DNA from 2 places in the Exiguobacterium sp. SH4S7 genome. Region 2 is predicted to be linked to the other one. Evidence: predicted binding sites of a transcription regulator. Region 2 holds the regulator's gene; the other holds the start of a gene.
The links. Region 2 encodes LexA, which represses DNA repair genes until DNA is damaged. Its sites were predicted from a motif close to CGAACATATGTTCG; they were not measured.
Positions count from the first base shown of each region.

Region 1: the regulator LexA is predicted to act here: its motif matches at 7,644-7,657, upstream of EVJ29_RS01585 (Y-family DNA polymerase).

Region 1 covers NZ_SJUT01000001.1:311,456-326,446, forward strand. The annotation lists gene EVJ29_RS01555 (AAA family ATPase) at 31-1,485, shown strand; gene EVJ29_RS01560 (HNH endonuclease) at 1,492-2,355, shown strand; gene EVJ29_RS01565 (hypothetical protein) at 2,565-2,756, opposite strand; gene EVJ29_RS01570 (NAD-dependent epimerase/dehydratase family protein) at 2,897-4,309, shown strand; gene EVJ29_RS01575 (SulP family inorganic anion transporter) at 4,462-6,006, shown strand; gene EVJ29_RS01580 (YolD-like family protein) at 6,003-6,332, opposite strand; gene EVJ29_RS01585 (Y-family DNA polymerase) at 6,329-7,624, opposite strand; gene secA2 (accessory Sec system translocase SecA2) at 7,879-10,242, shown strand; gene EVJ29_RS01595 (SLAP domain-containing protein) at 10,244-11,053, shown strand; gene EVJ29_RS01600 (bifunctional 2',3'-cyclic-nucleotide 2'-phosphodiesterase/3'-nucleotidase) at 11,445-14,195, shown strand; gene EVJ29_RS01605 (carbon starvation CstA family protein) at 14,396-14,991, shown strand, end outside.
Region 2 covers NZ_SJUT01000001.1:723,059-738,049, reverse strand. The annotation lists gene acnA (aconitate hydratase AcnA) at 1-1,614, opposite strand, end outside; gene EVJ29_RS03700 (peptide chain release factor 3) at 1,817-3,412, opposite strand; gene EVJ29_RS03695 (DUF2621 family protein) at 3,593-4,024, shown strand; gene EVJ29_RS03690 (CcdC family protein) at 4,070-4,528, opposite strand; gene EVJ29_RS03685 (cytochrome c biogenesis CcdA family protein) at 4,542-5,240, opposite strand; gene EVJ29_RS03680 (aspartyl-phosphate phosphatase Spo0E family protein) at 5,430-5,609, shown strand; gene EVJ29_RS03675 (ABC transporter ATP-binding protein) at 5,690-7,453, opposite strand; gene EVJ29_RS03670 (ABC transporter transmembrane domain-containing protein) at 7,443-9,197, opposite strand; gene EVJ29_RS03665 (YneF family protein) at 9,320-9,553, opposite strand; gene tkt (transketolase) at 9,683-11,674, opposite strand; gene EVJ29_RS03655 (DUF896 domain-containing protein) at 11,874-12,107, opposite strand; gene EVJ29_RS03650 (YneB family resolvase-like protein) at 12,168-12,812, opposite strand; gene EVJ29_RS03645 (hypothetical protein) at 12,886-13,122, opposite strand; gene lexA (transcriptional repressor LexA) at 13,323-13,943, shown strand; gene EVJ29_RS03635 (metal-binding protein) at 13,943-14,383, shown strand; gene glnA (type I glutamate--ammonia ligase) at 14,487-14,991, opposite strand, start outside.

The DNA of each region.
Region 1 (14,991 bases), 410 kb from region 2:
TCTATGGGACATAGAAAAGAGGAAAACTAAATGAATATAGAGTTAATTAGTTTTAGAAGCAAACCCTTGAAAGAAGGATTTTATCTAATTTCTGACAACTGGGATGATTTTGGTTATAGAACTCATTATTTTTTGTACTACTTCGATGGCAAAAATAAAAATGATATTGGCGGAGTGAAAATTGCTAATAGAAGTGGGGCTAAGAGTACCTCTCTAACTGATTTATTTAAAGGGGGTAGTTCAAACTACTTTAGTTTAGGGCAATCTAAAGACTTCTATTTAAATTTAAATAAATTGGAAACTGTTAAAAAACAATACATATTAAATTATCTAAACGATATAGCGAATAATTTACAACTGTTTAATGAAGTGAAAAGTCTTGAAATAACCACTACTTCGTTATTGAGAGATATATCAGCAGTAACAGTCATGGGTCAATTTAATAGAATTATTAATAATGGTGAAGAGTTAACTGATTATGCATTTAAATTTATCCGTAATGATGACAATTTAATTTTAGATTTTCAAATTAATCCCCTAACCATGCCTCCTTCAAATATCCACGCACTAATTGGAAGTAATGGCGTAGGGAAAACTACGATTTTAAAGCAAATGATCAAGGCATTGATTGAAAAAAATAGTAACTTTAATTTTATTAATGAATTAAATGATAATCGTCCTATCTTTGCAAATTTAATATTTATATCTTTTAGCGCATTTGATTCTGGCGGTTACTATAGAGATTTAAAAAATGAAAATAATGAAAACTTTTATTCTTATATTGGTTTAAAAGAAGAGAAAAAAAATAAAGTGATTACAAAAGATATAGATAGTCTTTCAGGAGAATTTTTGAGTAGTATTAAAAATATTATTAAAGAGAAACTTATCTTTGAAAAATGGAAAGAAATAATTGATATTTTGGAAGCTGAAACTACGTTAAAACAGTTTAATCTAAAAACTATCGACGAGAAAAATGAACACGACAAAAGAGAACTTTTTCTTTCTTTAAGTTCTGGTCATAAAATTATTTTGTTAACGCTTACTAAATTAATCGAAAAAGTAAACGAAAAATCTTTAGTACTTATAGATGAACCAGAGACACATTTGCATCCTCCGTTATTAGCGGCGTTTATGAATGCAATATCAAAAATTTTAATTCAACAGAATGGTGTATGTATATTAGCTACTCACTCACCGGTTGTAATGCAAGAATTAAATAGAGAGTGTGTTTCAGTTATAAAAAGGGGACATGAAAAGATTAGCGTAAAGAGACCTAATATAGATACATATGGAGAAAATGTGGGAACACTAACTAGAGAGGTATTTAGACTAGAGGTAACTAATACAGGATTCTATAGAGTGTTAGCGGAGTGTGTTAGTAACGGTAAAAATTACGATGAGATTTTAGAAGAGTTTGAGGATTCCTTAGGTCTAGAAGCAAGAACTATTTTAAGAACACTAATTAAAGAAAGAAATGGAGAATAATATCTGATGAGAAAATTGGATAAACCTTCATTCACTCAAAAAGAAATCCTGGATTCCTGTATAAGTAACATGACTGATTTAAATTTAGTAACGTTATTAGTTTCGAAATCTTCGGAATTTGACAAGGCTTACGATTTATATAATTCTCACGCTATATCAAATGATTTACATTTAATTGCTGAAAATCATTCGATTGAAGGTATAGAACAAAATGTACTAAAAAAATTATATAAGGATAAATTGTCTAAAGATGGGCAGCCGGCAAGAATATATTATAATCATTTAATGGATCTCAGTTTAGATTCAATGTGTACGGCCTGTGGATATCGTCCAGCTGACACCTTAGATCATGTTCTTGCTCAAACTAAATTTCCGGCATTCTCGATAAATCCGCTAAATTTAGTCCCAATGTGCATAGCTTGCAACAAAAAAAAGAACTCTGATAAATCAGATGGAAAGGACTTTAATGCGATACATCCTTATTATGATGATATAGAGGATTTTTTATGGTTAAAAGCAAGGTTAGAGGAAGAGGTTCCTTTTGAAATAAATTTCGAAGTAGATGAATTAGCTAGTGAAGATAAAGAACTCATGAAAAGGATATGCAATCATTTTGATAAATTTGCTCTTAACAAAATGTATAGAATTTATGCTGGGACTGAGATTTCAGCAATAATTTATGATTTACAAGAAATATTTAACGGAGGGAACTCAACTGCACTTAAAGATGAATTGGATCGTAGTAAAAGAAAACGTAAGGGGATATACAAAAATACATGGCAATTTGCTTTTTATGAAGAACTTAGTACGAATGAATGGTTTCTAAATGAAATGTTAAAATTAGATATTACAAGTATATTAAAAGGTTAGTTTACTTCAACTTTTTTTGAAATTACATGGCTAAAATTAATATTATAATGAGGTAGATTATACATTATGTACAATTATATGATTTCAATATTGATTTGAATCCAATTAGTTAATGAAAAATTGAAATGAGTCGAACCTTAATAATCGGGTTCGACTCGTTTCAATTTCAAAACGTAACCAGGCATTAACTTAATTCGGTGATGTAATTCTCACCACAAGTTAAACAAATCCGCAACAATCGCATCACTTCCATCTTGAAACATGAACAATCCGAGTGCGATCAACAGACCACCGACGACAAGTGTGCCAATCCGCAGGAGGCCGTTCGTGTTCTTTTTGAATACGGCACGAATTACGAGCCAGCCACCGATCAACAGCATCAAGAAATACCAAAATCCCATAACCATTCCTCCTCTTCCTGTAATTGAGTCTAGTTTACATAAATTTTCCAATGCACACTGTAGGGCTCGCGACTGATTTAATCTCAGTCCAAGACGGGTACATAACCTCTATGTGCAAAATGAAGGGGAGAGTGACCACTATGCGGAAAACCATCGTCATCGCGGGGGCGAGCGGCTATATCGGCTCGAACGTGATGGAACATTTAAAAGAAGAGTACGACATTATCGCCTTGTCCCGCTCGACGAAGAACAAGGAAGACGAGGCCCATATCACGTGGCGGTCGTGCGACTTGTTCTCATATGAACAGACGCGCGAGGCGTGCGAAGGGGCGGACTACGCCATGTTCCTCGTCCACTCGATGATCCCGGACGGTGGGCTAACGCAGGCGACGTTTGAGGATATGGACGCGCTCATCGCCGACAACTTCGCCCGGGCAGTGAGCGCGAACGATATCGAGCAGATCGTCTATTTGAGCGGCATCATTCCAAAAGAGTCGAAGACGTTGTCACGGCACTTGAAGAGCCGGCTCGAGGTCGAACGCATCCTCGGCGGGCAAGGTGTCCCGGTGACGACGATCCGGGCTGGGCTCATCATCGGTCCGGAAGGGTCGTCGTTTCCGATTCTCGCGAAACTCGTCAAACGACTCCCGGTCATGATCCTCCCGAACTGGACGAAGACGGAGACGCATCCGATCGACCTGCGTGAAGCGGTCCAAGCGCTCATCTCGGTCGTCGGGGCCGAATCGTTGTACGACCATCATATCGACATCGGTGGTCCGGAAGTGATGACGTATCGGAAGATGATCGAAGATACGGCTGACGTCATGGGCAAGCGTCGCGTCATGATCGACTTCCCGTTCCCGACGATCAAGCTGTCACGGCTTTGGGTCATGGCTGTCACCGGTGAGCCGAAAGACACCGTCTATCCGCTCGTCGAGAGCATGGATCACGCCATGGTCGCCAAAGACACGGACGGCGTCAAACAAGGCGAGATCCCGTTCAAAGAAGCGGTCGAGCACGCGCTCGAGGAAGAAGAGAAACAGATGTCGGGCGGCGGCAAGAAGAAAAAAGCGCCGCAACAGTATACGGTCCGTTCGATTCAACGTTTCGGTCTGCCGGACGATAAATCAGCGGCTTGGATGGCCGACGAATATTTCGAATGGCTCGGGCGGGTCGCGTATCCGCTCATCCAGACGACGAAAGAACAGGATGATTGGGAGATTGCGCTCCTCCGTCCGTCACTCGTCGCACTCCACTTGTCGCTTGAAGATGCGGCGACGGACGACATGGCCTCATTCGAGATCGATGGGGGACTGTTCGCGAAGCTGACCGAGGACGACAAGACCGGCCGCCTTGAGTTCAGGCGACTCCCTGACTCGGACGAGGGGCTTATCGCCATCCACGAGTTCGTACCGGCCATGCCGTGGTGGTTCTATACGAAGACGCAGGCGAAAGCCCATCTCGTCGTCATGTGGCTATTCGGCCGCCACGTCCGCTTACTCGGGGAAGAGTCGGACGAGGGTGACCAAGTCGTCGAAGCACCGACCAATTAACGAAGACGTGTCCATCGCGTGATGGATACGTCTTTTTGGTTTGTCGATTATGTAAACGTTTCTTCTGTGACGTTTACAAGAAGCGGTGACAGGCGTACACTGAACTTGTTTTCGAACTAATGGAAAGAAGGAATGCAAGAATGGACAACTTCATGACAACACGAGAGGCGTGGCAAAAAGACATCTCGGCCGGGATCACCGTCGGGGTCGTCGCCGTCCCGCTCGCGATGGCGTTCGCGATCGCCTCGGGCGTCGGACCGGTGTACGGCCTTTATACGGCCATCATCGCCGGCATCCTCGTCAGCCTGTTCGGGGGCTCGACGTTCCAAATCGCCGGACCGACCGGCGCCTTCATCCCGATCGTCTCGGGCGTCATGCTGGCGCACGGCTACGAAGGGCTGCTCGTGACGACGTTTCTCGCCGGGATTTTGCTGTTTCTTATGAGCGTGCTCCGCGTCGGCCGGCTCATCCGCTTCATGCCGCGCGCCGTCACGATCGGCTTTACAGCGGGGATTGCCGTCGTCATCTTCGTCGACCAGCTCGATGAACTGCTCGGCATCACGTTCGAGAAGGCGCCGCACTTTCACGAGAACGTCCTAAAACTCGTCACGTCACTCCCCGAGGCGAGTCTCTGGCCGATCGGTATCGCGGCTATCGGCTTCTTGACGCTCTGGCTCGTCCCGAAACTGCCCGTAAAATTGCCGCTTCTGTTGATGGCGATGCTCGTGCCGACGTTTATCAGCCTCGTCATCCCAGGGGAGGTCGCGACGATCGGCAGCGCCTACGGAGGCATCCCGAGCGGACTGCCTGACTTCAACTGGCTCACGATCGACCTCGACTTGATCGCGACGCTGCTCCCATCGGCGTTCGCCATCGCCTTCCTCGGGGCGCTCGAATCGCTGTTGTCAGGTGCGGTCGCGGACGGCATGGCCGGCACGAAGATGAACCCGGACAAGGAACTGTTCGGGCAAGGGCTCGCCAACGTCGTCGTCCCGTTCTTCGGCGGCATCCCGGCGACAGGTGCGATCGCCCGGACGGCGACGAACATCCAAGCCGGAGCCGTCAGCCGTCGCTCGGGTGTCATCCACGGGTTGACGGTGCTTCTCGCCGTACTCGTCTTGGCGCCACTCGCGAGCTACGTCCCGCTCGCCGCACTCGCGCCGATCTTGATGCGCGTCGCTTGGAACATGTCGGAGCGACACCACGTCTTTGAGATGCTCAAGCATCGGTCGGCCGAATCGCTCGTGCTACTTGTCACGCTCGGGCTGACCGTCTTCGTCGACCTTGTCGTCGCCGTCGAGGTCGGGGTCATCTGTGCGCTCGCCTTGTTCGCGAAACGGATGGCTGATACGATCGACGTCCGTGAACAGACGGAACGTTACGTGACGCGCGACGGCCAAGTCGTCTTCAGCGTCGAAGGGCCGCTCTTCTTCGGGGCGATCGAGATGTTCGAGCACGTCCTGCAACATATCCATAACGAGCCCGACGTGTTCATCTTCAACTTCCATCGCTGTCCGGTCATCGATGTGACGGCGGTCGAAGAAGTCCGCCGGGTCGTCCGGGAACTGAAAGCGGCGGAGCGTCGTGTCGTTTTCGCCCACTTATCGGAACCCGTGCGGCAGACGCTCGATCACTATGGCGTCCTCGACGGGATTGCGACGTTCGAGACGACGCAAGACGCGATTGACGCGTCTTAACGGACTGACAGGATGTGGCCGAACGGGATGCGGCGCACGTCCGTGTCGAACAGTTCGACTTCGCGTTCGGCGTAATAGATGGCATGAACGTAGCCACGCATAGAGCGGGCGAGACCATCCTCGAACAACGTCAGTTCGACTTGGTCGCCTTCCCGGATGGCCCGTTCAAGTTCGGTCTGCCACAGATAAAGGAGTTGCTCGTCGATGTCGGGCAGCTCGATCTTTTGGACGTGGGCGTAATATTTTTTGAGCAGCGCCACGTGTTCGGGCATGAGAAACGGGATCCACTTCAATTCACCGCGGTCTTTGTAGCGGGTTTGGCTCATGACGGTTCACCTCCTTGTTTATGTCCGCCGATCAGGCGTTGCCGCGTGCGGAGCGGACTGTCTTTCAGTAGACTCGACGCCGGACGGATCGTGCCGCGGCCGAAGCGGACGTTCAATTGATCGACGAGGTCGAGGAAATCGAACCGGCGGGCCCGGGCCCACTCGTCCTCGAACAACGACAGCTGGACGTGTTCGCTCCGGGGCTCGAGCTTACCGAGGGCGACCGACACGTACCGCACCGCCTCCGTCTCGTCCCAAGCGTCAAGAAACAGTTGGAACAGAATCGGTAAAAACTCACGCTCGTCCGCCGTGAAGCGGGCGAGCTTTTTTTGTTTGCTGAAGCCACGCCGCTCGCTCGTCCGAGTGTAGCGGACACCGAGATGGATGCTGCCGCCGACGAGTCCCGATTGCCGCGTCCGCATCCCGACCTCGACGGCGATCGCCTGCAAGACGAGTCGGATCGAACTTTCCGTCGTATAGTCTTTCATGAGCGTGATGCCGTGGCCAATCGTCCGGGGCCGTTGGCGTTTCGCCCCGAACAGCGAACTCGCCGGCAGGATCGTCGGCGACTCGTCGATGCCCCAGGCGTGGTGCCACAGCTCGGCGCCGATGACACCGAACTTATCGTGCAACACGTCGAGCGGATAACGGGCCAGGTCGCCGATTGTGTCGATGCCGAGCCGATGGAGATGGACCGCCATCTTCGCCCCGACGCCCCACATCTTCTCGATCGGCGCCGGATGGATCAATCGTTCGACGTCGTGGAGGGCACAACTGGCGACACCGGTCTTTTTGCCATGCAAGTCGAGGACAAGTTTGGCGAGGACGTTGTTCGGTCCGATCCCAATCGTGACCGGGACGCCGGTGTAGCGGAAGACGGTCGAGCGGATGAGGCGGGCGACGTGGTCATCGTTCCCGAACAAGCGCTCCGTCCCCGTCAAGTCGACGAGCGTCTCATCGACCGAGTAGACGCGGATCGCCTCAGGCGGTGCGAACTGGTGCAGGATGTGGACGATTTGCACCGATACGTTCAAGTAGTGGCTCATCCGGGCCTCGGCGTAGAGGACGTGCCGTCGTTCATGCCAAGGCAGGCGGTCGATGTGAAAGCGCCGGGAGCCGGTCTTGATGCCGAGCCGTTTCAGCGGCGGGGTCGCGGTGAGGACGAGGGCGCCGCTGTCCTGTAAGTTCGATAAGACGACGAGCTTCGTCTTGTACGGGTTCAAGTTACGGGCCGCGCACTCGCAGCTGGCATAAAATGAGACGCTGTCGACACAGAAGATCCGCCGGCGCATGATCCCATCTCCTTTTTTACGAACAAATGTTCTGTTTTTCTTATCGTATCACGGTCTCAAACCGTCTCAAATAGAAAAATGAAAATAAACTTGTAAATATATTTTGAAATTTACCCAATTTTTATAGGAATTTCACAATTTAAAAACCATCTTTTAGGAAGTTTTCGTAAAAAAGTCTCCGAAATGAGCAAAATTTCGCTATAATAGACGGGTATGGATTTGACAATGACTGTGAACTAAATGGAGGCTATAACGTGATTCAGTTTGTAAAGCAATTGACGAATGACCAGAGCCGGCGCTTGAAAGGCTATCAGCGACGCGTCGACCGGATCAACCAATTAGAGACAACGATGCAGGCGCTCTCGGACGACGAGATGCGCACATATACCGAAACATTGAAAGCAAAAATCGCCGACGGTGCCAAAGTCGATGATGTCGCCGAAGAAGCGTTCGCCCTCGTCCGTGAGGCGGCGGTGCGTGTCTTAGGTATGCGTCACTATGACGTCCAGCTCATCGGCGGGTTCGCCCTCCTCGAAGGGAACATTTCCGAGATGCCGACCGGGGAAGGGAAAACGCTCGTCGCCGCGCTCCCGAGTTACGTCATAGCACTCGAAGGCAAAGGCGTCCACGTCATCACCGTCAACGAATATCTCGCGACGCGTGACGCGAACCAAATCGGGCAGATCCACGATTTCCTTGGTCTCTCGGTCGGGTTGAACGTTCCTGAGATGGAACAGAGCGACAAGCACGCTGCTTACCAGGCCGACATTACATACGGCGTCGGGACCGAGTTCGGGTTCGACTACTTGCGCGATCACTTGGTCGGGTCACCGGAAGAGCGCGTCCAGCGCCCGTTCCACTTCGCCATCATCGATGAAGTCGACAGCATCTTGATCGACGAGGCGAAGACGCCGCTCATCATCGCCCAAAAAGACCGCTCGCACATCCGCTTGAAGGAGTTGGCGCAACGTGTCGTCACCGAGCTCGACGAGGCGGACTACGAAGTCGACCTCGAATCGAAATCGACGGCGCTCACTGACTCCGGAATCTTGAAAATCGAAGACATGTTCGCGGTCGATAATTTGTTCAGCGCCGAGCATCAAGTACTCTATCACTACCTCGTCCAAGCGCTCCGGGCGAACGTCTTGTTCGAACTCGACGTCGACTATATCGTCAAAGAAGACAAGATCGAGCTCATCGACTTGTTCACGGGACGGATCATGGAAGGACGCAGTCTGTCGGAAGGGCTTCATCAGGCGCTCGAGGCAAAAGAAGGCGTCACGATCACCGAAGAGAACAAGACGACGGCAGAGATCACGATTCAGCATTATTTCCGGATGTATCCGCTCATCGGCGGTATGACCGGGACGGCCCAGACGTCTCGCCAAGAGTTTTTGAAGACGTACAACATGGACGTCGTCCAAGTGCCGACGAACCGGCCGCGTTTGCGCGAAGACAACCCGGACCGTATCTTCATGACGGTCGACCAAAAGTATGCGGCCGTGACCGACAAAGTTGTCGAGCTGCATGAGATGGGACGCCCGGTGTTGATCGGTACGACGTCGATCGCCCAGTCCGAGGCCATCAGTAAGCACTTGTCGAAACAGCGGATTCAGCATGAGGTGTTGAACGCGAAGACGGTCACGCAAGAAGCGGACATCATCGCCGACGCCGGACGCTTCGGCAAAGTGACGATCGCGACGAACATGGCCGGTCGCGGGACCGATATCATGCTTGACGCGAAATCGAAAGAAGTGGGCGGCTTGTTCGTCATCGGGACGGAACGCCATGAGTCGCAACGTGTCGACAACCAGCTCCGCGGTCGTTCGGGACGTCAAGGCGATCCCGGCGCGACGCAGTTCTTCGTCTCGCTCGAAGATGAGATCGTCAAACGTTACGCGATCCAAAAACTGGAGCGGATCGAGAAGAAACTGAAGCCGGACGAACGTGGCGAAGTGTCCGCAAAAGACGCGGCTGATGTCATCGAGTACGCCCAGACGACGATCGAAGGACTCGGCGTCTCGATTCGGGACTACTTGTTCAAGCTCGACGACGTCTTGAACGAACAACGGAAAATCATCTACACGATCCGCGATCAGGCGGTCAACGCCGACGCTGCGGCGATCACGAACAACGTGCTCGGCATGATGCATCTCGCTTTAGCGAACAGTATCGACATGCACGTCTCGGACGAGCTCGTCCCAGAAGAGTGGCCGCTCGACGAGTTGAAGACAGACCTCGTCTACTTGACGACACGCGAGCCGGTCTGGTCAGATGAGATCGCCGACTCGTTGGAATTGAAGGCAGAGCTTGCGCCGTGGATCGACGACATCGTCAAAACGGCCGAGGCCCGTCTTCAAGCCGAGGAAGTCGTGACGTTCGTCAAAGAATCACTGTTACGGGCGTTGGACGGAAAATGGACGGACCACCTCACAACGATGAGCGGATTAAAAGAAGGCATCGGACTCCGCAGTTATGGGCAGGAAGACCCGAGTCGTCAGTTCGGTAAAGAAGGATTTGAGATCTTCGAACAGACGTATGTCAATATTGCCCGTGAAGTGACGACGGAAGTATGTCAGCTCGACCGCTATTTCGTCACGCAATTGGAGGAGGAGTAATATGTTAGGATTTCGTAAACGTAAACAGATCGATACAGGGAAGACCGAGACAGGGCGTCAACTGACGCTCGTGATCGACAGCGACATGGGGATTCCGAAAGAAGACGAGTACATGTTCCGCTATCATGCGAAGCGGCTGCCGGCGCTCCTCGACAACCAACTGTCGATCGAGCTATTGCACGCTGAAAACTTGATGGGCGGGTTGTCGCTCGTCGCCTTGTTCCGGAACACGCTCCCGAGCTCGTTCGAAGTCAATGAATTGCCGGTTCTCCTCTTGAACAAAGACAACGTTCCGCTCGGGCGGAAAGTATTGAGCCGCGTCGACCTTCCGAGCTTCGAGCCGTGGACGAGCAAACCGGTCTATTTGGACTTTTTTGCAGATGAACTGTTCGGCGAGTTTGAAGCGGAAGAACTGACGTCGATGCGACTCGTCTTCCAAATGAATCCGATCGATCCGTTACAGATGCTTCTAGATGAGGAAGTCGAACAATTTTCGAACACGGCGTGGCAACAGCTCCGTCGCACGAACGTGTCGACACCGCCCGTCGGCGAGAATGAGTTCAATTTGATGCTCGTCTCGGTCGAAACAAGTGAGACGAACGTCACGGCGACGTTGCTTCTCCGTAACGGCTACGAGCATGAACTGAACGTCGAACAGTTACCGCTCGAACTCGTGAGCGGGGACGAGGCGATCGCGAACACGACGATTCGCTTGAGCGAGCCGGTCCAAGGCAAACACGCCTATCCGGTCTCGGTCGTCTTCGAAGACGTCACCGCGGACGGTCCATTCACGGTCCGCATCAAACAATAAGGAAAAGCCCAGGTTCTCTAAAACACGGAGATTCTGGGCTTTTGTCATGGACATCAAGATCCGGTCGGCCTATTCACCATAGACTAGTAAAAAGATTACAACATCCATCTCAGCCCACCACTTCCTCCGCAAAAGACTCGTTTCCGAAATTGCGCCAAATCTCCTGCGAGACGGTCGAAGGCGTTCACCCGATTCGGCTCGCAATGGACAGGATGGCCATCCTGAATTCAAGATTTTAGGTGTTCTGATATGATAAAACAAGCTTTCATGTTCACTTTCGTGTGCTGTATTTAATTTTATAAGTTATCTTACAAAAAAATATGGTAGCGCTTACAAACGGGTGGTATATTGAAAACGGTGATACCAATTTGATTCAAAAGGGGAAACAAACATGAAAACTGCTCTGAAATGGACAATCGCGACCGCACTCGTATTGCCTTCGACGTTACCGCTCCAAGCACCGAACGTCTTGGCGTCGGACGAAGACCTCGTCAAACTTCGATTTTTAGAGACGACCGACTTACATACGAACATTACCAACTATGACTACTTCCAAGACAAGGTCGATGAGACGATCGGGCTCACGAAGACAGCGACGCTGATCAAATCGCACCGGATACAGGCGGGGGCGGCGAACACGTTCTTGTTCGATAACGGGGATACGATTCAAGGGACACCGTTCGGAGACTACATCCGCGAATTGCATCAACAAAATCCGGGCACGTTCGAGCACCCGATGTACAAGGCGATGGCTTCGCTCGACTATGACGCGGTCACGCTCGGCAACCACGAGTTCAACTTCGGGCTTGAATTTTTATATGACGCGATGGAAGGGTCAAAAGGCAAGCTTCATTTCGTCAACTCGAACGTCAAGGATTTAGAGGGGAATCCAATCGTATCGAAGTTCAACGTTGACGGACAAGAGGTCCAAATCATCGAGCGGACGGTCACGGACACGGACGGGGAGACACATACGATCAAAGTTGGCGTGTTCGGTGTCGTCCCACCGAAGATCATGTCGTGGGACTCGGGCAACCTTCAAGGCCGTGTGACGGTGGATGATATCATCCCGTCGGCGCGTGAAGCGGTCAGCAAGTTGAAAGACCGAGGGGCGGACGTCGTCGTCGCGCTCGCGCACTCAGGTATCGGGGAGAGTGCGGCGCTCGCCGACGCCCAACTCGATAGCGAAGAGAACGTCGGCTACGCGCTCACGAAAATCGACGGGCTCGACATGGTCATGACGGGGCATCAACACGGTCGCTTCCCGGATGCGAAAGGCATGTTCGCCTCGTTCCCGAACGTGGACAATGAAAAAGGGCTCATCAACGGCAAACCGGTCGTCATGGCGAACAACCAAGGGAAAGACCTCGGCGTCATCGACTTCGAGCTCGAGAAAGTCGACGGCAAGTGGCAAATTCTCGACGCGTCGGCAAAACTCGACACGGTCACGGCTAGCACGCCGGTCGATGCCGAAACACACGCACTGATCGACACGGAGCACCGGGCGACGATCGACTACATCAATCGTTCCGTCGGTGAGGTTCAAGACGACATTCAAAGCTACTTCGCGCTCGTCCGCGACGACGCTTCGGTCCAGTTCGTGACGAACGCACAACAATGGTACGTCGAGAAAGAGCTCGAGACGAATCCAGACCTCGCCCCGTACAAAGGGCTGCCACTCCTGTCAGCGGGCGCCCCGTTCAAAGCAGGTGGCCGTGAATTGACAGATGCCGGATACTACACGAACATCCCGAAAGGCCAAATCGCCTTGAAGAACGTGGCCGACTTGTACGTTTATCCGAACACGCTCGAAGTCGTCAAAGTGACAGGAGCGGACGTGATGGACTGGCTCGAGATGTCGGCTGGGGTGTATAACGAGATCGATGCGGATGGGGACGAACTATTGAACCTTCAATTCCGCAGCTACAACTTTGATATTTTGGACGGCTTGACGTATGAAATCGACGTGACGGGACCGGCGAAGTATGACGGCAGCGGGAAACTGCTCGACGCGTCAGCGAACCGGGTCAAAAACGTCGAGTATGACGGAAAAGCGATTACGATGGACCAAGAGTTCTTGGTCGCGACGAACAACTACCGGGCCGGGTCGAGCTCGTTCCCAGGCCTTGGCGGCGGAAAGAATATCGTCTACCGCTCGGCATATGAGACACGTAACGTCATCTCGGACTATATTATCGCGAGTAAAGGTGCCGTTGACTATAAAGCCGACGACAACTGGAAGATCGTCGCGGACGCGAAGCGGACCGTGAAGTTTGAGACGGCAGACGCCGGCAAGCAGTACGTCGACTTGTATGAAGGGATTGAAGCGACAGACGCGACACGTGCCGATGCGGCAAACCGCCTCTTCCGGACGTATACGGCCGAACTTGAAGTAGCGGCCGTCGATGTGACGCTCACAATCGATGTCATCAAGCCGGGAACGAAGCAAGTCACAGGTGTGACGGCACCAGGGGCGAAAGTGACATTAAAAGACGGGAACAAAGTGTTGGCGACGACGACAGCCCAGGCAGACGGAACGTACAAACTTGCTGTCATACCGCTCAAACTTCGTCAGTCATTGACGGTCGTCAGCGAGTTGAACGGACAAACGATGACTGAAACGAAAGTCGTCGGTGCCGGATTCGTCCGTACGCCTGCCCTATCATCGAAGTATACGTATACAAACACGAACACGTTTTACGGGAAGTCTTCACCGGGGGCGAGTGTCACTCTCAAGCAGAACGGCAAAACAATCGGGACCGTGACAGCAGATGACTCAGGCTCATTCAAGTTCACGAGCCGTTCAGGTTTCACAGCCGGTAAATATGAAGTGACGAGTAAAGAGATCTCTGGGAAAGTGATGAAGCAGACAGCGTTCACCCTCAAAAAACTAGTCGTTGAGACACCGAATGTATTACGTGGGGCGAAAGCGAACACGAAAGCGCTTGGTGGACGTACGACGAGTGGCGCGACGGTCGTCTTGAAAGACGCGAAAGGCAAGAAAATCGCCCAAACGAAAGCGAACTGGGCCGGTTGGTATACGTTCACATCGAAAAAAGGATTGGCGAAAGGGAACTATACCGTCATCGCGAGTGACTATAATGGATCAGGTGCGAAACAAGCGAAAATCGTACTTAAATAATGGAGCGGAGACGGCGTGTACAGCGCCGTCTTTTCTCGTGTTAAAGAAGTGTCGAAAAAGTGAACAAAACCCCTTACGAAACGTTGGGAATTGCTGTATAATCAATCACGAAAGCGTTTACATTATATGCGTAAAACATCAGGATTCATTTTTCGGGGCCGATGGGGATCGGCTACACAGTTTAAAAGGGGACAGTACACATGATTACATTCTTTATCGCCTTAGCTATTTTAATTGTCGGGTACATCGTCTACGGCCGTTACGTCGAGAAGACGTTCGGCATCAAGGAAGAGCGGACGACGCCCGCCTATGCGTCGCAGGATGGCATCGACTACGTGCCGATGGGGAAAAAACGGAACTCGATGATCCAACTGTTGAACATCGCCGGCGTCGGTCCGATCTTCGGGCCGATCATGGGGGCGCTCTACGGTCCGGTCGCCTTCCTGTGGATCGTCTTCGGATCAATTTTCGCAGGTGCCGTGCACGACTACTTGACGGGGATGATCTCGCTCCGTAACAACGGTGCACACTTGCCGCAGCTCGCCGAGAAGTTCCTCGGCCGCTCGCTCCGCCATATCGTCAACGGGTTCGCCCTGTTACTGCTGCTCCTTGTCGGGACGGTGTTCGTCACGTCACCGAGTAACATGATTAACAACTTGTTCGACGGCAACGCGTCGACGCTCGTGTTCGTCGTCTTTGCGATTTTCGCTTATTACATCTTGGCGACGCTCCTCCCGGTCGACAAGATCATCGGCCGCATCTATCCGTTCTTCGGGGCGCTCCTCATGATCAGCGC
Region 2 (14,991 bases):
CACGAGAAGATCGTTCGACGTGATCGTCTCTTCGACTTCGCGGTCGAGCGGCCCAGAGTTCCCGATACATGTCGTACAGCCGTAACCGACCGTGTTGAACCCGAGCTGGTCGAGGTACGTCGTGAGTCCGGCTTTATCGAGGTAGTCAGTAACGACTTTCGAGCCCGGGGCGAGCGACGTCTTCACGTATTTCGGTACCGTGAGTCCACGTTCGACGGCTTTCTTGGCCACGAGGCCAGCGCCGACCATGACGTAAGGGTTCGACGTGTTCGTACAGCTCGTGATCGCCGCGATCGCGACGTCACCCGTCTGCATGTCGACCGATCCATCCTCATAATGGATGGCAGCTTTCTTGTCGAGCTCGGCACGGTCGAGACCGAAGCCGCTGTGTCCGGCCGGTGCGCTCAAGCTGTCGATGAACGCCGTATGCAAGTCAGACAAGTTGATGCGGTCTTGCGGACGTTTCGGGCCTGCGAGTGAAGGTTCTACTTTAGACAAGTCGAGTGTGAGCGTCTTTGTGAACGCCGGATCGGCTTGATCAGGTGTGTAGAACATGTCGTTCGCTTTCGAGTACGCCTCGACGAGGTCGATCAACTCTTCTGAGCGACCTGTCGTACGCATGTAGTTCAACGTTTCCGTATCGACCGGGAAGAAGCCGCAAGTCGCCCCGTACTCAGGCGCCATGTTGGCGATCGTCGCCCGGTCAGAGAGCGGCATCGTGTGGAGCGACGGTCCGAAGAACTCGACGAACTTGCCGACGACTTTCTCGTTACGAAGCATCTCGGTCACGACGAGCGCGACGTCTGTCGCTGTGACACCTGGGTTGACCTCACCGATGATCTTGACGCCGACGACGTCTGGTACCGGGAAGTATGACGGTTGGCCGAGCATGCTCGCTTCGGCTTCGATTCCGCCGACGCCCCAGCCGAGGACACCGAGTCCGTTGATCATGGTTGTGTGCGAATCCGTTCCGACGAGTGAATCTGGATACGCGACATTACCTGTCCCATCATTCTTTTCAAGCACGACCGACGCCAAGTACTCGAGGTTGACTTGGTGAACGATTCCCGTCGCCGGTGGTACGGCACGGTAGTTGTCAAACGCAGTCTGAGCCCAACGCAAGAATTTGTAACGCTCTTCGTTCCGCTCGAACTCGATGTCCATGTTTTTCATGAGCGCGCCGGCGAATCCGTAGGCATCGACTTGGACCGAGTGGTCGACGACGAGATCGACCGGGATTTCCGGGTTGATCTTGTTCGGGTCGCCACCAAGGTCAGCCATCGCTTTACGAAGTGAAGCGAGGTCGACGACAGTCGGGACACCCGTAAAGTCTTGCAAGACGACGCGAGCCGGTTTGAACGGTACGTCAATGTCTTTCGAGACTCCGGCAGTACCCCATTTTGCCAAGTTCTCGACGTGTTCTTTCGTGATGGCACGACCGTCTTGTTGACGCAAAACTGATTCGAGCAAGACGCGAATCGAATACGGGAGGCGGCTGAGTTCCGTCACCCCATCTTCCTCTAACTTTTTAAGCCGGTAATAATCGTAAGCTTGTCCGTTGACCTCGAACTGTGTCCGAGATGAAAAAGCGTCTACTACGTTCGTCTGTTCCATACAATTTCCCCCTTTTTGAAAGCGACGACCACAGCAGTTGCCGTAATCGCTTACTTATCACATGTTTATCATAATACAACTATAGCGCGACGTAAAATACATTCCGTCACAAATTAGTCATAAGTAAAACTTATCATTTACTCCAATCGTCTCAAAACACGAAAAAAAAGACGGCCATCTAAGGCCGTCTTTACAATCTAGCTTATTCGGCACCGATCTCGACATTGACATCGAGTGCGTCGACGAGCGTCAACTCATCTTCATAGCGTTCTTTGAAACGGTCAAACGTGAACTCGTTGGCGAACAAGAACACAGGGCGTTCCCAACGGTCGGTCACGAGCATGTTCCGTGAGTCTTGGAACGGCTTGAGCGCCTTCAATTCTTTGTCTTTCACCCAGCGAGCGACACTGTACGATACCGGCTCCATCCGGATGTCGACCCCGTACTCGTTATTGAGACGATATTCGAACACCTCGAACTGGAGTTGACCGACCGCGCCGAGATAAATTTCGTTATACTCGTTGCGGTACACTTGGATCGCTCCTTCTTGGGCGAGTTGCTCGACACCTTTGTGGAAGTGTTTCGACTTGAGCGAGTTGATCGGCGAGACGCGCATGAACAATTCCGGCGGGAACGTCGGCAACGCCTCGAACGCGATCTTTTGCTTCGACGTCGTGATCGTGTCACCGATTTGGTACGTCCCAGAATCGTAGATCCCGATGACGTCACCGGCAAACGCCTTATCGACAGTCTCCCGGTCGTTGGCCATCAACTGCGTCGATTGACTCAGTTTGATTTTCTTGCCGGTCCGCGTCAACGTGACGTCCATTCCCCGTTCGAACACACCCGAACAGATGCGGACGAAGGCGATGCGGTCACGGTGGGCCGGGTTCATGTTCGCTTGAATCTTGAAGACGAAACCACTGAAGTCTTCAGACGTCGGGTCGATCGGACCGACGTTCGATTTACGGGCCTCTGGGGCCGGCGACATATCGAGGTAGTGGTCTAAGAAAGACGTCACCCCGAAGTCGACGAGCGCCGTACCGAAGAAGACAGGTGTCAGCTTACCTGATTGGATCGCCTCGACGTCGATGTCGTTGCCGGCACCGTCTAACAGGTCGATCTCGTCGCGCAAGTTCGTCAAGTTTTCTTCTGTCAAGTAGTCGGCGAGCACAGGATCGTTGACCCCGTCCTCGTTCAACGTGAGCTTGCCTTTCTCGCCACGGAACAAGTGGATTTCGTTCTTGATACGATCGAACACACCTTCGAACTGCATCCCGCTGCCGATTGGCCATGTGACGGCGACCGAAGGCATACCGAGCACTTCTTCAAGTTCTTCCATGAGCTCGAGCGGATCTTTCGCCTGACGGTCCAACTTGTTCATGAACGTGAAGATCGGGATACCACGCATACGACAGACTTGGAATAATTTCTTCGTCTGTGTCTCGATCCCTTTGGCGGCATCGATGACCATGACCGCGCTGTCGACAGACGTCAAGACGCGGTACGTGTCTTCTCCGAAGTCGTTGTGACCCGGCGTGTCCATGATCGAGACGACCTTGTCGCGATAGACGAACTGCATGACAGACGACGTGACAGAGATGCCCCGTTGTTTCTCGATCTCCATCCAATCGGACTTGGCGTGTTTTGAGTTTTTGCGGGCTTTGACCGTCCCCGCCTCGCGGATCGCTCCCCCGTGTAAGAGCAATTTCTCCGTGAGTGTCGTCTTACCGGCATCCGGGTGGGAGATGATGCCGAAAATGCGGCGTTTCTCTACTTCTTGTTTTAATTGGTTCATATATTGTCCTTTCCCTTCCAGACTTTCAACTTCATTCTCATTTCTGACTGCAACGCTCTCTATTCTAACGAAACGGTGTCGTTTCGTCCATCATTATAGGATGCTCATGCTTTTGTATTCGCGGTCTTTTTTGTATACTAAGCTTGAATGATTGTGAAATGAAAGAACGGGGGAAAGACGATGCCAGAAAACTTGATGATGTATTTCATTGTCTTCTGGGGATTTGTGATGATCGGGTTGATGACGATCGGCGGATACTTCATGTTCCGTAAGTTTTTAAAACGGATGCCGAAAGAAGACGGCCGCTCTCTCCTAGATGTCGAGGACGATTACATCGCGAAGACACGCCACCTGTGGACGCCCGAGACACGGACGCTACTCGATCGGCTCGTCACACCAGTGCCTGAGCTGTTCCGCGATGTCGCCATTCGCAAGATCGCCGGCAAGATCGGACAGTTCGCGCTCGAATCGAGAGCGAAAGTGATGACGACGGAACTCGTCGTCAAAGGATATATCGCCGCCACACCGAAGCGGGACCACAAGTTTTTGAAGAAAGCGCTTGAAGAAGAGCAAATCGATTGGATGACTTATAAGCGTTATTTCCAACAGTGAAGATTCGAAAAACAACGGCATACCTCGCTCGAGGTATGCCGTTGTTTATGTCGTCGCGATGCGCTTATATTTTTGATACATGGCGATCCGCCACGGCACGATCATGCCCCAGGCGATCAAATAGAACAAGCCGCCCGTCGCGAAAATGTTGACCTCATCGCCGAGGAACGCTTTCATGACCGTCCTGATCGCGAGTAAGGCGAAGACGACGATGAAAAACGCTTTCGAGCGGGATAAATAAACCTCACCATCACGTTTTTCGAAATTGGACGTCTTGATCAAAAAGATACTAAAAATCAAGCCTACGACAAGCGCCTCACCGACTTCGAGCCATGTCAGACGAAAAGCCGGCACTAAAAATTGAAGCATGCCCGTCGACATCGCGAGCGGTGGAATCAAGATTTTTTTCGCATTCGTCGGTCGGGCTGATGCCTTCACGCGAACGAAACTCGCGATGACCCCCATCAGCAGTGCGACGAGAGTCGATCCCCAAAATATCGACATATGGTCAGCCCCTTTAGAATCCGGTGAATCCCACTAGTTCGCTCATCCAGGCAGCGAAGCGGTTCATTCCATCAAAATATAATACGACTCCGAAAGCCATCATCAAATAGCCTCCGAACTTTGTTACTTTCGCGCTGTTGCGCGCCAAATATTTGATTTTGCCGACGAAGCCGGCCATGACGAGAAACGGGATCGAGAACCCGATGACGTAAGCGAGCATATACCCCATGCCTTGGCTCGGGTTAGACGCAGCCAGTGCGATCACCCCGGCGAGAATCGGTCCTGTGCACGGCGTCCATCCGGCTGCGAACCCGATTCCGATCAACACGGTCCCAAAATACCCGCTCTTCCGTTCTCCAAGTGCGAGTTTCTTTTCGCGCATCATGAAGCGCGGTTGCCATAGCCCCGCTAAAAAGACCCCGAACACAAAAATAAGGATTGCCCCGAACATGCGTAGACTATCTTTAAATTGAATGAAGAAGTCGGCGATCAACGAAGTTGATAAACCGAGGACGAGAAAGACGATTGAGAATCCGAATAAGAATGAGAACGTATGAAACCAAGCCGTCCGTTGCCGGAGCCCTTCGCTTTTCAAGTCAGAGACAGATACCCCTGTGATATACGACAAAAAGACCGGATAGAGCGGCAGCGTACACGGTGATAAAAAAGACAAGACGCCCGCCCCAAAAGCGAGCCATAAAGTGACTTCCATGCGTTTTTCCACCTTTCAGCCCCATTATAGCGAAAACCATTTCAAAATGCTCGCATCTTTTCTCCGTCCACTTCGTCCGATTTTGTAATCATTGAAATGGAAATGTAACTTGTGATGTGTAGTGTTGAATGCTAAGATTTGGATATTCTACTTCACCAGGTTCTATTTTAATATGATGGGGGAAATACCGTGGCGGTCATCACAGCTGAAACCTTACACTATGCCATTGAACAAAAACGCGATGAACTGTATGAAATCGCCTCGCAGTACAGTTGGACGTCTCCAGAAGTGATTCATGTCAGCCAAGAGCTAGACACGTTAATCACGTCTCACGTCCTCTCGAAACACCTAGCAGACAACTTAAATTGATCATCAACTCCAGCTCGTCACTTTCTAGTGGCGAGCTTTTTCCATGGAAAAAGGACACCCCTACGGGTGTCCTTTGCAAATTATGACATCAGACGTTGTCCTGATTGTAACTCGTACATTTTTTTGTACAATCCATCATGCTTCAATAAGGCCTGATGATTGCCCCGTTCGACGATCTCGCCGCGATGTAAGACAAGAATCAAGTCGGCATCCTGTATCGTCGACAAGCGGTGGGCGATCGCGATCGTCGTTCGTCCACGACGCATCCGGTCGAGGGCGAACTGTACCCGCTCCTCCGTCTCCGTGTCGATCGAGCTCGTCGCCTCGTCCAAGATCAGGATTTTCGGATCACGGGCGACCGTTCGGGCGAAGGCGAGCAACTGCCGTTCCCCGCTCGAGAACGTCGCTCCCCGTTCGCCGACTGTGTGACCATACCCCGTCTCGAGTTTTTCGATGAACGTATTGGCTTGGACAAACTCCGCCGACTGGCGTACTTTATCGGAATCAACTGTCGGGTTGAACAATTTTAAATTATCTTCAATCGTGCCACTGAACAGGAACGGGTCTTGTAAGACGAGACCGATCTTATCGCGAAGTTCCACTTCCTCGAACTGTTCGAGCGGGTGTCCGTCGATGGTGATCCGTCCCCCTTCATACGGATAAAACCGAGTGAGCAAGTTGATGATCGAGCTTTTCCCGCTCCCCGTGTGACCGACGAGCGCGACCGTCTCACCCGGCTTGGCGACGAATGAGATGTTCTTCAAAACATCGACTTCCCCGTCATAACTGAACGTGACATCGTCAAACCGCACTTCTCCTGCCCCGATTGCTGCCTCGCCAGAGAGACTTTTTCCTGGCGCCGGTTCATCGGTGTCGAGCACTTTGAAGACGCGGTCTGCCGAGACGACCGCTTGTTGGAACTCACTCAGCCGTTGCATGATATCGAGCACGGGGCGGAAAATGCGCTCGATGTAACTGATGAACGCATAGACGACCCCGACTTGAACTTGTTCCGTCATCGACAGGAAGCCATAGTAGCCGAGCAAACCGATGATCGAGAACGCAAGCAACAGCTCGATGATCGGGCGGAGCAACATACTATCGAGCTTCAAGTTTTTGAAGCGTGCTTCTTGATGCGCCTCGTTCGTCGCTTCGAATTGACGGACGAGACGCTCTTCTTGACGGAATTGTTGAACGATACCCATACCGTTGATCGACTCGCTCAACTGCGCGTTCAGTTGCGATAACAAATCACGGACTTGGGCAAAGTATTTAGTCGAGTACCGGCGATACGCCCAAATGATGAGCCAAAACAACGGGAGGAGGACGAGCCCGATCGTGGCAAGCGTCGGCTCTAAAATGTACAGGAAGATGTACGTCCCGAGCAATTGAACGCCCGACTGGACGAACGTGCTCATCACGCCGACGTACAACTCTTTCACCGCTTCCGTGTCGTTCGTGATCCGGGAGACGAGCACACCCGCCGGCGTCCGGTCGAAATAGGCGAGACGCAGCCCCATCACATGGCGGAAGATGTCCATTCGAATATTTTGGACGATTTTAAGGGCGATCTTCTGAAACGCAATCGATTGTAAATAGTCGAAGATGACGGCTGAGATGTGTAACACCATATAGACGACGAGCAGCGTGACGACCCAATTCGTCGGATAGACGCCCGGTGTCACGAACTCATCGATGAACACTTTGATTAAAAACGGTCCGGCAAGCTTCGCTCCCGTCGCAAGAAGCAAAAAGACGAAGGCGAGGCTGAGCGGCCGGCCGTATCGTTTCGTATAGGCCAATAACCGCTTGATGACCGCCCATTCTTGAATATCATGCTTCATGGTGGCCCCCTCCTTCCACGATCGCCTCAAGTTGTTGGCGGTCGTACGTTTCTTTGTACCAGCCCGGTTCTCGGATGAGATCGTTGTGTCGGCCTCGCTGAATGACTTGGCCATCAGCGAGTACGAGAATCTCATCGGCATGCTCCACTGCCGACAGACGGTGGGCGACGATCAATCGAGATTGCTCCGGATTGCCGACACGGAAATGTTCGATGATGGCTTCTTCCGTCTTCGCATCGACGGCGGACAACGCGTCATCAAGGATTAATAGATCGGCCTCGATCATAAGCGCCCGGGCAATCGAGATACGTTGCTTCTGTCCCCCCGAGAGCGTTACGCCGCGTTCCCCGACGAGCGTGGCATACCCTTCCGGCAACCGTAAGATGTCGTCATGCACTTCGGCGATTTTGGCAGCCTCCATGATCTCATCCATTTTTGCTTCCGGTTTTCCGAAGGCGATATTGCTCGCAATCGAATCCGAGAACAGGAAGTGGTCTTGCGGGACGAGGGCGACTTTATCTAGTAGAAGTGATTTTTTGACTTGACGAACATTGACGCCGCCGATTTTGATTTTACCGTCGGTCACGTCATATTCACGGGTCAACAATCGAACGATCGTCGTCTTACCAGAACCGGTCCGACCGACAATCCCGAGTGTCTTGCCACGCTCGATCCGGAACGTGACATCACGCAGCACGGTCGTATCGTCATAACGGAACGAACCGATATCCGCCTCGAGCTCGGAATGATCCAGTTTCGTCGAAGCCATCGGATCGTCTTGGATCTCCGGCTTGATGGCGAGCATGCGCTCGATCCGGTCGTACGAAGCCCGACCACGTTCGACGATATTGAACAACCAACCGAAGGCGAGCATCGGCCAAGTGAGCAGACTAAGATAAGCGGTAAAACTGACGATTTGACCGATCGTGAGCTCGCCTTGTTCAATCAAGTAGGCCCCGTAGCCGATCGACAATATGTAAGATAATCCGACGATCCCGAAGATTGTCGGGTCGTACAAGGCGTCAATTTTAGCGACACGGACGTTTTTTGCCATGACTTCATCTGACAACTTCTCGAACGATTCGACGTCGTGGTCGACTTCCCCGGTCGATTTCAAGACGCGAACCCCACTCACACTCTCCTGAACCTTGTCATTCAATTCGGAAAATGCCGCTTGGGCGACACCGAACCGGCTATGGAGCATCTTTCCATATCGTGTCGTCAAAATGACCATGATCGGCAGCGGCAGTAAAGCGACGACCGTCAGCTTCCAGCTGATCGTCGTCACCATCGTGATGATGACGAACGTACCCATCGTCACACTGTCGACGAGCGTCAAAATACCCGCCCCCGCCGTCGTCGAGACAGCCTGGACATCGTTCGTCGCGTGCGCCATCAAATCGCCGACACGCGACTTTTTATAAAACCGTTGATCCAAATCCGTGAAGTGACGATACAGTTGGCTCCGGAGCAGGCGTCCGAGCCGGATCGAGGCCCCGAAAATGAAATAGCGCCAAAAAAAGCGCGCCACATAGTTTCCGATCCCGACAGCCGCAAGGCCTCCTAACAGCATCCACAGCAAGTCCGCTTCGAGCGAACCTTGGTTCATCCCATCGATGACTCGACCGATGATGCGCGGCGGTATGAGCTCGAGTGCGGCGACAAACATGAGCAAGACGATACCGACTGCATACGTCCGCCATTCGAGCCTGAAGAACCAAGCTAATTGTTTAAATACACGAATCTGAAACGCCCCCTATATCTTGAAATAAGACTATTCATTTATGGTAGCGAAAGTTTGTTCGATTGTCGAACAAAAGATGAATAAAAAAGCACTTCGCGGGTGCGAAGTGCTTCGGTGACTCATTATGATTTTTTTTCGTTCTTCGCTTGAACGTTCATGGCACGCATCACTTGGTTGACTTTTTTCTGTGACGGCTTTTGACCCATCTGCATCATTAACGTACGAATCATGTCTTCGTTGATTGGTGGGTTCTGTTCAAGGTAGTTCATCATGTATTTACGAGCGATGAAGAACCCGATCGCGATACCCCCGATAAGTGCTGCCACGACAAGAAGAATCCAAATAAATGTACTCAAGGTTTTACCTCCTCTACCATATGAAACATCGTTTTTTACTATACACTATATTGCGCTAATTCGCTAGTCGTCAGAAAAAAAAGTGATGACCTAGACATCGTCTAGGCCATCACACGTTTTTAATGATAATTATAGTGATTTGACAGCGTCGACGACGTTCTCGACCGACATGCCGTATTCTTTCATGAGGAGGTCTCCAGGAGCCGAGGCACCGAACTTGTCGATTCCAAGCACTTTACCGCCGAATCCGACGTATTTGTACCATCCGAGCGTCGAACCTGCTTCAAGCGAGACGCGTTTCGTGATCGACGAAGGAAGAACTGATTCCTTGTACTCTGCCGATTGGGCTTCGAACAGTTCCCATGACGGCATTGAGACGACAGCAGCGTTCACGCCTTCAGCAGCGAGTTGCTCGCGTGCTTCGACGAGGACATGGACTTCTGAGCCTGTACCGAGAAGAAGGACGTCCGCTTCGCTAGACTTACCTGCGACGACGTAGGCACCTTTCGCCGCGTCTTCGACAGATGTTCCTACGAGTTCTGGCAACGCTTGACGTGTCAAGACGAGAAGTGACGGAGCTGACGTCGTCGTGATCGCTTGTTTCCAAGCGGCGATCGTCTCTTTACCGTCTGCCGGACGGAGAACTGACAAGTTCGGCATCGCCCGGAAGCTCATCAAGTGCTCGACCGGTTCGTGCGTCGGACCGTCTTCACCGACTGCGATCGAGTCATGCGTCAAAACGAATGTCGACGGAATTCCCATGAGTGCAGCGAGACGGACCGCTGGACGGAGGTAATCCGAGAAGACGAAGAACGTTGCGCCGTAAGGAAGTACGCCACCGTGAAGTGCCATCCCGTTGACAGCTGCCGCCATTGCGAATTCACGGACACCGAACCAGATGTTACGGCCAGCCGGATCTTCGTCGAAGTCAGCCGCTCCTTTAATCATCGTGTTGTTCGAGCCGGCGAGGTCAGCCGATCCACCGAACAATGTCGGTACCGCTTTCGCAATCGCGTTCAAGACTTCTCCGCTCGTTTGGCGCGTCGCTTTTTTCGAACCGACTTCAAACGTTGGCAACTCGCTATCCCAACCTTCAGGAAGTTCGTTGTTCATCGCACGTTCGAACTGAGCACCGAGTTCAGGATGAGCCGATTTGTAGGCTGCGACGAGCTCGTTCCAATCCGACTCAGCTTTAGCGCCAGGCTCAACGACTTTATCGTTGAACAAGTCGTACACTTCGTTCGGGACGTAGAAGTTCTCGCCTTCCCATTTATAGAACTGTTTCGTGAGCTCGATTTCTGCTTCTCCAAGTGGAGCGCCGTGTGATGCCGATTTACCTGATTTATTCGGTGAACCGAAACCAATGACCGTCTTCACTTCAATCATCGTCGGTTTAGACGTCTCAGCTTTCGCCTCGTCGATCGCTTTGGCGATCGTATCGATGTCCGTTCCATCCTCGACGCGAATGACTTGCCATCCGTAAGCGTTGAATCGATCTTCTACGCTTTCCGAGAACGACTTATGGAGATCCCCGTCAAGCGAGATGTCGTTTGAATCATACAAGACGACGAGTTTACCGAGTTTCAAGTGACCGGCGAGTGAGGCAGCCTCAGCCGACACACCTTCCATCAAGTCACCGTCTCCACAAATTCCGAACGTATAGTGGTCAACCACGTTGAACTCGTCGCGGTTGTATGTTGCTTCCAAATGCTTCTCAGCCATTGCCATACCTACAGCCATCGCAATCCCTTGACCGAGTGGTCCCGTCGTCGCGTCTACACCAGCCGTGTGACGATACTCAGGGTGTCCTGGCGTCTTCGAGTCTTTTTGACGGAACGACTTGAGGTCGTCGAGTGAAAGGTCGTAACCAGACAAGTGAAGCAGCGAGTACAACAGCATCGAACCGTGTCCCGCTGAAAGGACGAACCGATCGCGGTTGAACCAGTTCGGGTTTTTCGGGTTGTGACGCATTTTGTCTGTCCAAAGCGTGAACGCCATCGGGGCCGCACCCATCGGCATACCTGGGTGACCTGAGTTCGCTTGTTGGACAGCATCAATCGAGAGCGTCCGAATCGAGTTAATCGCTAATAATTCTTTAGTAGTTGTTTCCACTAATTTCATCCTCTCTGTTGTTAAGAAAGTTTCTACCCGTCATATTTTAGCACACTCAATCGTGTGTCACAACTAATTAAATAGTATGTCACATTGATTGGAATCGTTTACTTCCATACGTCTGTTTTCGAGGGAATGGTCGAACCTTATCGAGCTTCGTGTATAACAAACATGCACATCCTATACGAAATAGGATGTGCATTCGAGTTCATTCAGAACGGTGTCGGTTCTGTTCGTCTTTTAGTTTTTCTGGTGTCACGTCGTTGCCTTCCGGATCGACGACTTTCATGCCCATCATCTGGGATTTGAACGATTGACGGAACGCTTTTAAATATTGTTGACGCAACGCTTGTTGCTCGTCCATCTCTTGTTGTGACAAGCCGTCTGTCTTTGCCTTGTTGGCGAGGAAGTTAATCCGCTCCAATTGTTCGGGTGCTAACATGAGGTTCGCCCCCTCTCTACTGAATTTGTAGTTCTACTGTACAAAATCAGGGCGCAGGAATCAAGTTTCTGGCACTGCCACATGTTCCAAATAGCGACGGTTCACAGTCGCTTTCGAGACTTCGTAGCCGAATCCGCGGAGCGTGGCCGCGATCTCAGCGAAGGTGAGCCCCCGCTCCCGAAGTTGGACGATCTCCTCGATCGGCACTTCGATCCGGCTCCTCCCACCTTGGTCATGGTGCTGAATGTTGCGTTGCGGGTTGAAGCCGTTCGCGACCGCCCGGCGCATACCGCGCGATATCTTGGCGTTATGAATCTTCCGTTGATACTCCTCGACGACGCTGACAATCTCAAGCACCATCTTCTCGGCGTCAGAGACGACGTATTCGTCGGACGACTGCATCGTCAACAGCCGGACGTTATGCTTCATGAGCGTATGCAAGATGGCGATTTTTGCATTCCCTCGGCCGAGGCGACTGTCATCGCTCACGAGCACGGCATCGAGCTTTGACGCCGACACATGCTCTAACAGATCGAGCAGACCCGTCCGATTGACCTCGAAACCGCTCTCTTGTTCGGTGATCACATCGATCACTTCCGCATCGAGACGTTTGGCCATCTGTAACAATTCCGCTTCTTGCCTCGTGAGCGAGGTTTCCTGAGTTGACTTGTTCGTCGATACGCGACAATAAATGACGACTCGCATCTCGTCACTCCCTTTCTTTCCAGTCATCCTTTTACGATACACAGGATGAGCGGGTGTTCGCAATCCAAATCGATCATTCAGCGGCGAACCACGTCGTTTTCCGTTCTTCTTTTTCCGCACGTTCCGCTAACAGCTGGGCTTCGAGCGTTTCCGCTTCGTTGAACGCAACTTCTTGTTCGATACTTCTTTCGACCGTCATCACTGTCGGCTCGACAACTTCGCCTTGGCGAAACTCGCCGACTAAGTAAAAGGCGAACATCCCGAGCACTACCATTCCGACCAATATGAATCCGTTGATTGTATCTTTCATTTGAACCGCCTCCAAATATGAGAATATGCGTTCTTAGGAACGTCTGTTCGTTTATCTGTTCTCATCATAAAACAAGAACTTCTGTTCGGTCAAGAAAAAACGAACGAATGTTTGTACGCTCATATGTTCTTGTGTTAAAATAAATCCATAAAGAATAGGATGCGTTCGCAGGTTATTCGACATAAACGAGGTGAAATCCATTGAAAAAAATGTCAGCAAGACAGCAACAGATTCTTGATTTTATAAAAGCTGAAGTTCGGACGAAAGGTTATCCGCCGTCAGTCCGAGAAATTGGTGAAGCCGTCGGTCTCGCATCGAGCTCGACCGTGCACGGTCACTTGGACCGTCTTGAAAAACGTGGATTGATTCGGCGCGATAAGACAAAACCGCGTGCGCTCGAAGTGTTGAGCGAGGACGCCCCGTCAATCGAGGAGCGTGAGACGGTCATGTACGTCCCGGTCATCGGGAAAGTTACGGCCGGAACACCGATCACGGCGATCGAGAACGTGGAAGAACACTTCCCGCTCCCGGCCCATATCGTCGGTTCGGATAACGTGTATATGCTCTCCGTCTCTGGCGATTCGATGATCAACGCCGGAATCCTCGACGGAGACCGTGTACTCGTGAGACAACAGAACACGGCAGACAATGGAGAGATTGTCGTCGCGATGACGGACGAGGGTGAGGCGACCGTCAAACGGATCTACAAAGAGGCGTCGAAAGTCCGACTCCAGCCGGAGAACGATGAACTTGAGGCGATGTATTTCGATAACGTATCCATTTTAGGGAAGGTCATCGGTGTATACCGGACGATCCATTAATGGCTAGCGGCAAGACACATACGCGTACGAACCTCGTGGCAATCGGTGCTTTAGCGATTGCCACGCCTTTTATTGATGTCGATATCCCGACTACCCTTTTCCTCGGTGCGCTTATCGGGACGTTCTGGCTCTCCCCGGACCTCGATTTAAAATCGGATGCATACTATCGGTGGGGACCGCTGCGTGGCTTTTGGCTCCCTTACGTGAAGCTGATGCCGCACCGGTCTCCGCTGTCGCACTTGCCGGTGTTGAGCGATCTCATTCGTGTCATCTACCTTGGCTTCCCGCTCGCGCTCATCCTTACGTTCACTCCGTATGAAGCGGTTGTGAAGACGTGGCTCGACTTGAACGGCATCCCGTTCTTCCTCGGTCTCGTGTTCGCGACGACACTCCATACGGCGCTCGACTACGCGTCCACGTTTTTCAAGCGTGCGTTCTAATCCCAAAACAAGCGACCACTCAATTTCGAGTGGTCGCTTGTTTTGACTAAAAAAACGCCCGATCCAAGAAACTGGATCGAGCGTTTTTTCAAGTTCATTCGACTTAGTAGAGCGTCATGTACTGATCGCGTTCCCACTCTGTTACTTGCGTGCGGAACATGTCCCACTCGATCTCTTTCAACTCGAGGAAGTGTTCGCCGATGTGGTCACCGAGCGAATCCATGACGATTTTGTCGGCGCGGAGTACTTCGAGCGCGTCGAAGAGTGTCGCCGGAAGATCGTCGATCCCGTTCGCAACACGCTCTGGCTTGTCCATCACGTAGATGTTGCTGTCGATCGGTTTCGGTGCTTTCAAATCTTTCTCGATGCCGTCAAGACCAGAAGCCAAGAGGGCCGAGAGCGCGAGGTACGGGTTCGCCGCCGGGTCGACCGAACGTACTTCGATACGTGTCGAGAGGCCGCGGGCAGCCGGTACACGAACGAGCGGTGAACGGTTACGAGCGCTCCATGCGACGTAGCATGGTGCTTCGTATCCAGGCACGAGACGCTTGTACGAGTTGACCGTTGGGTTACAGATCGCCGTGAACGCACGTGCGTGCTCAAGGATA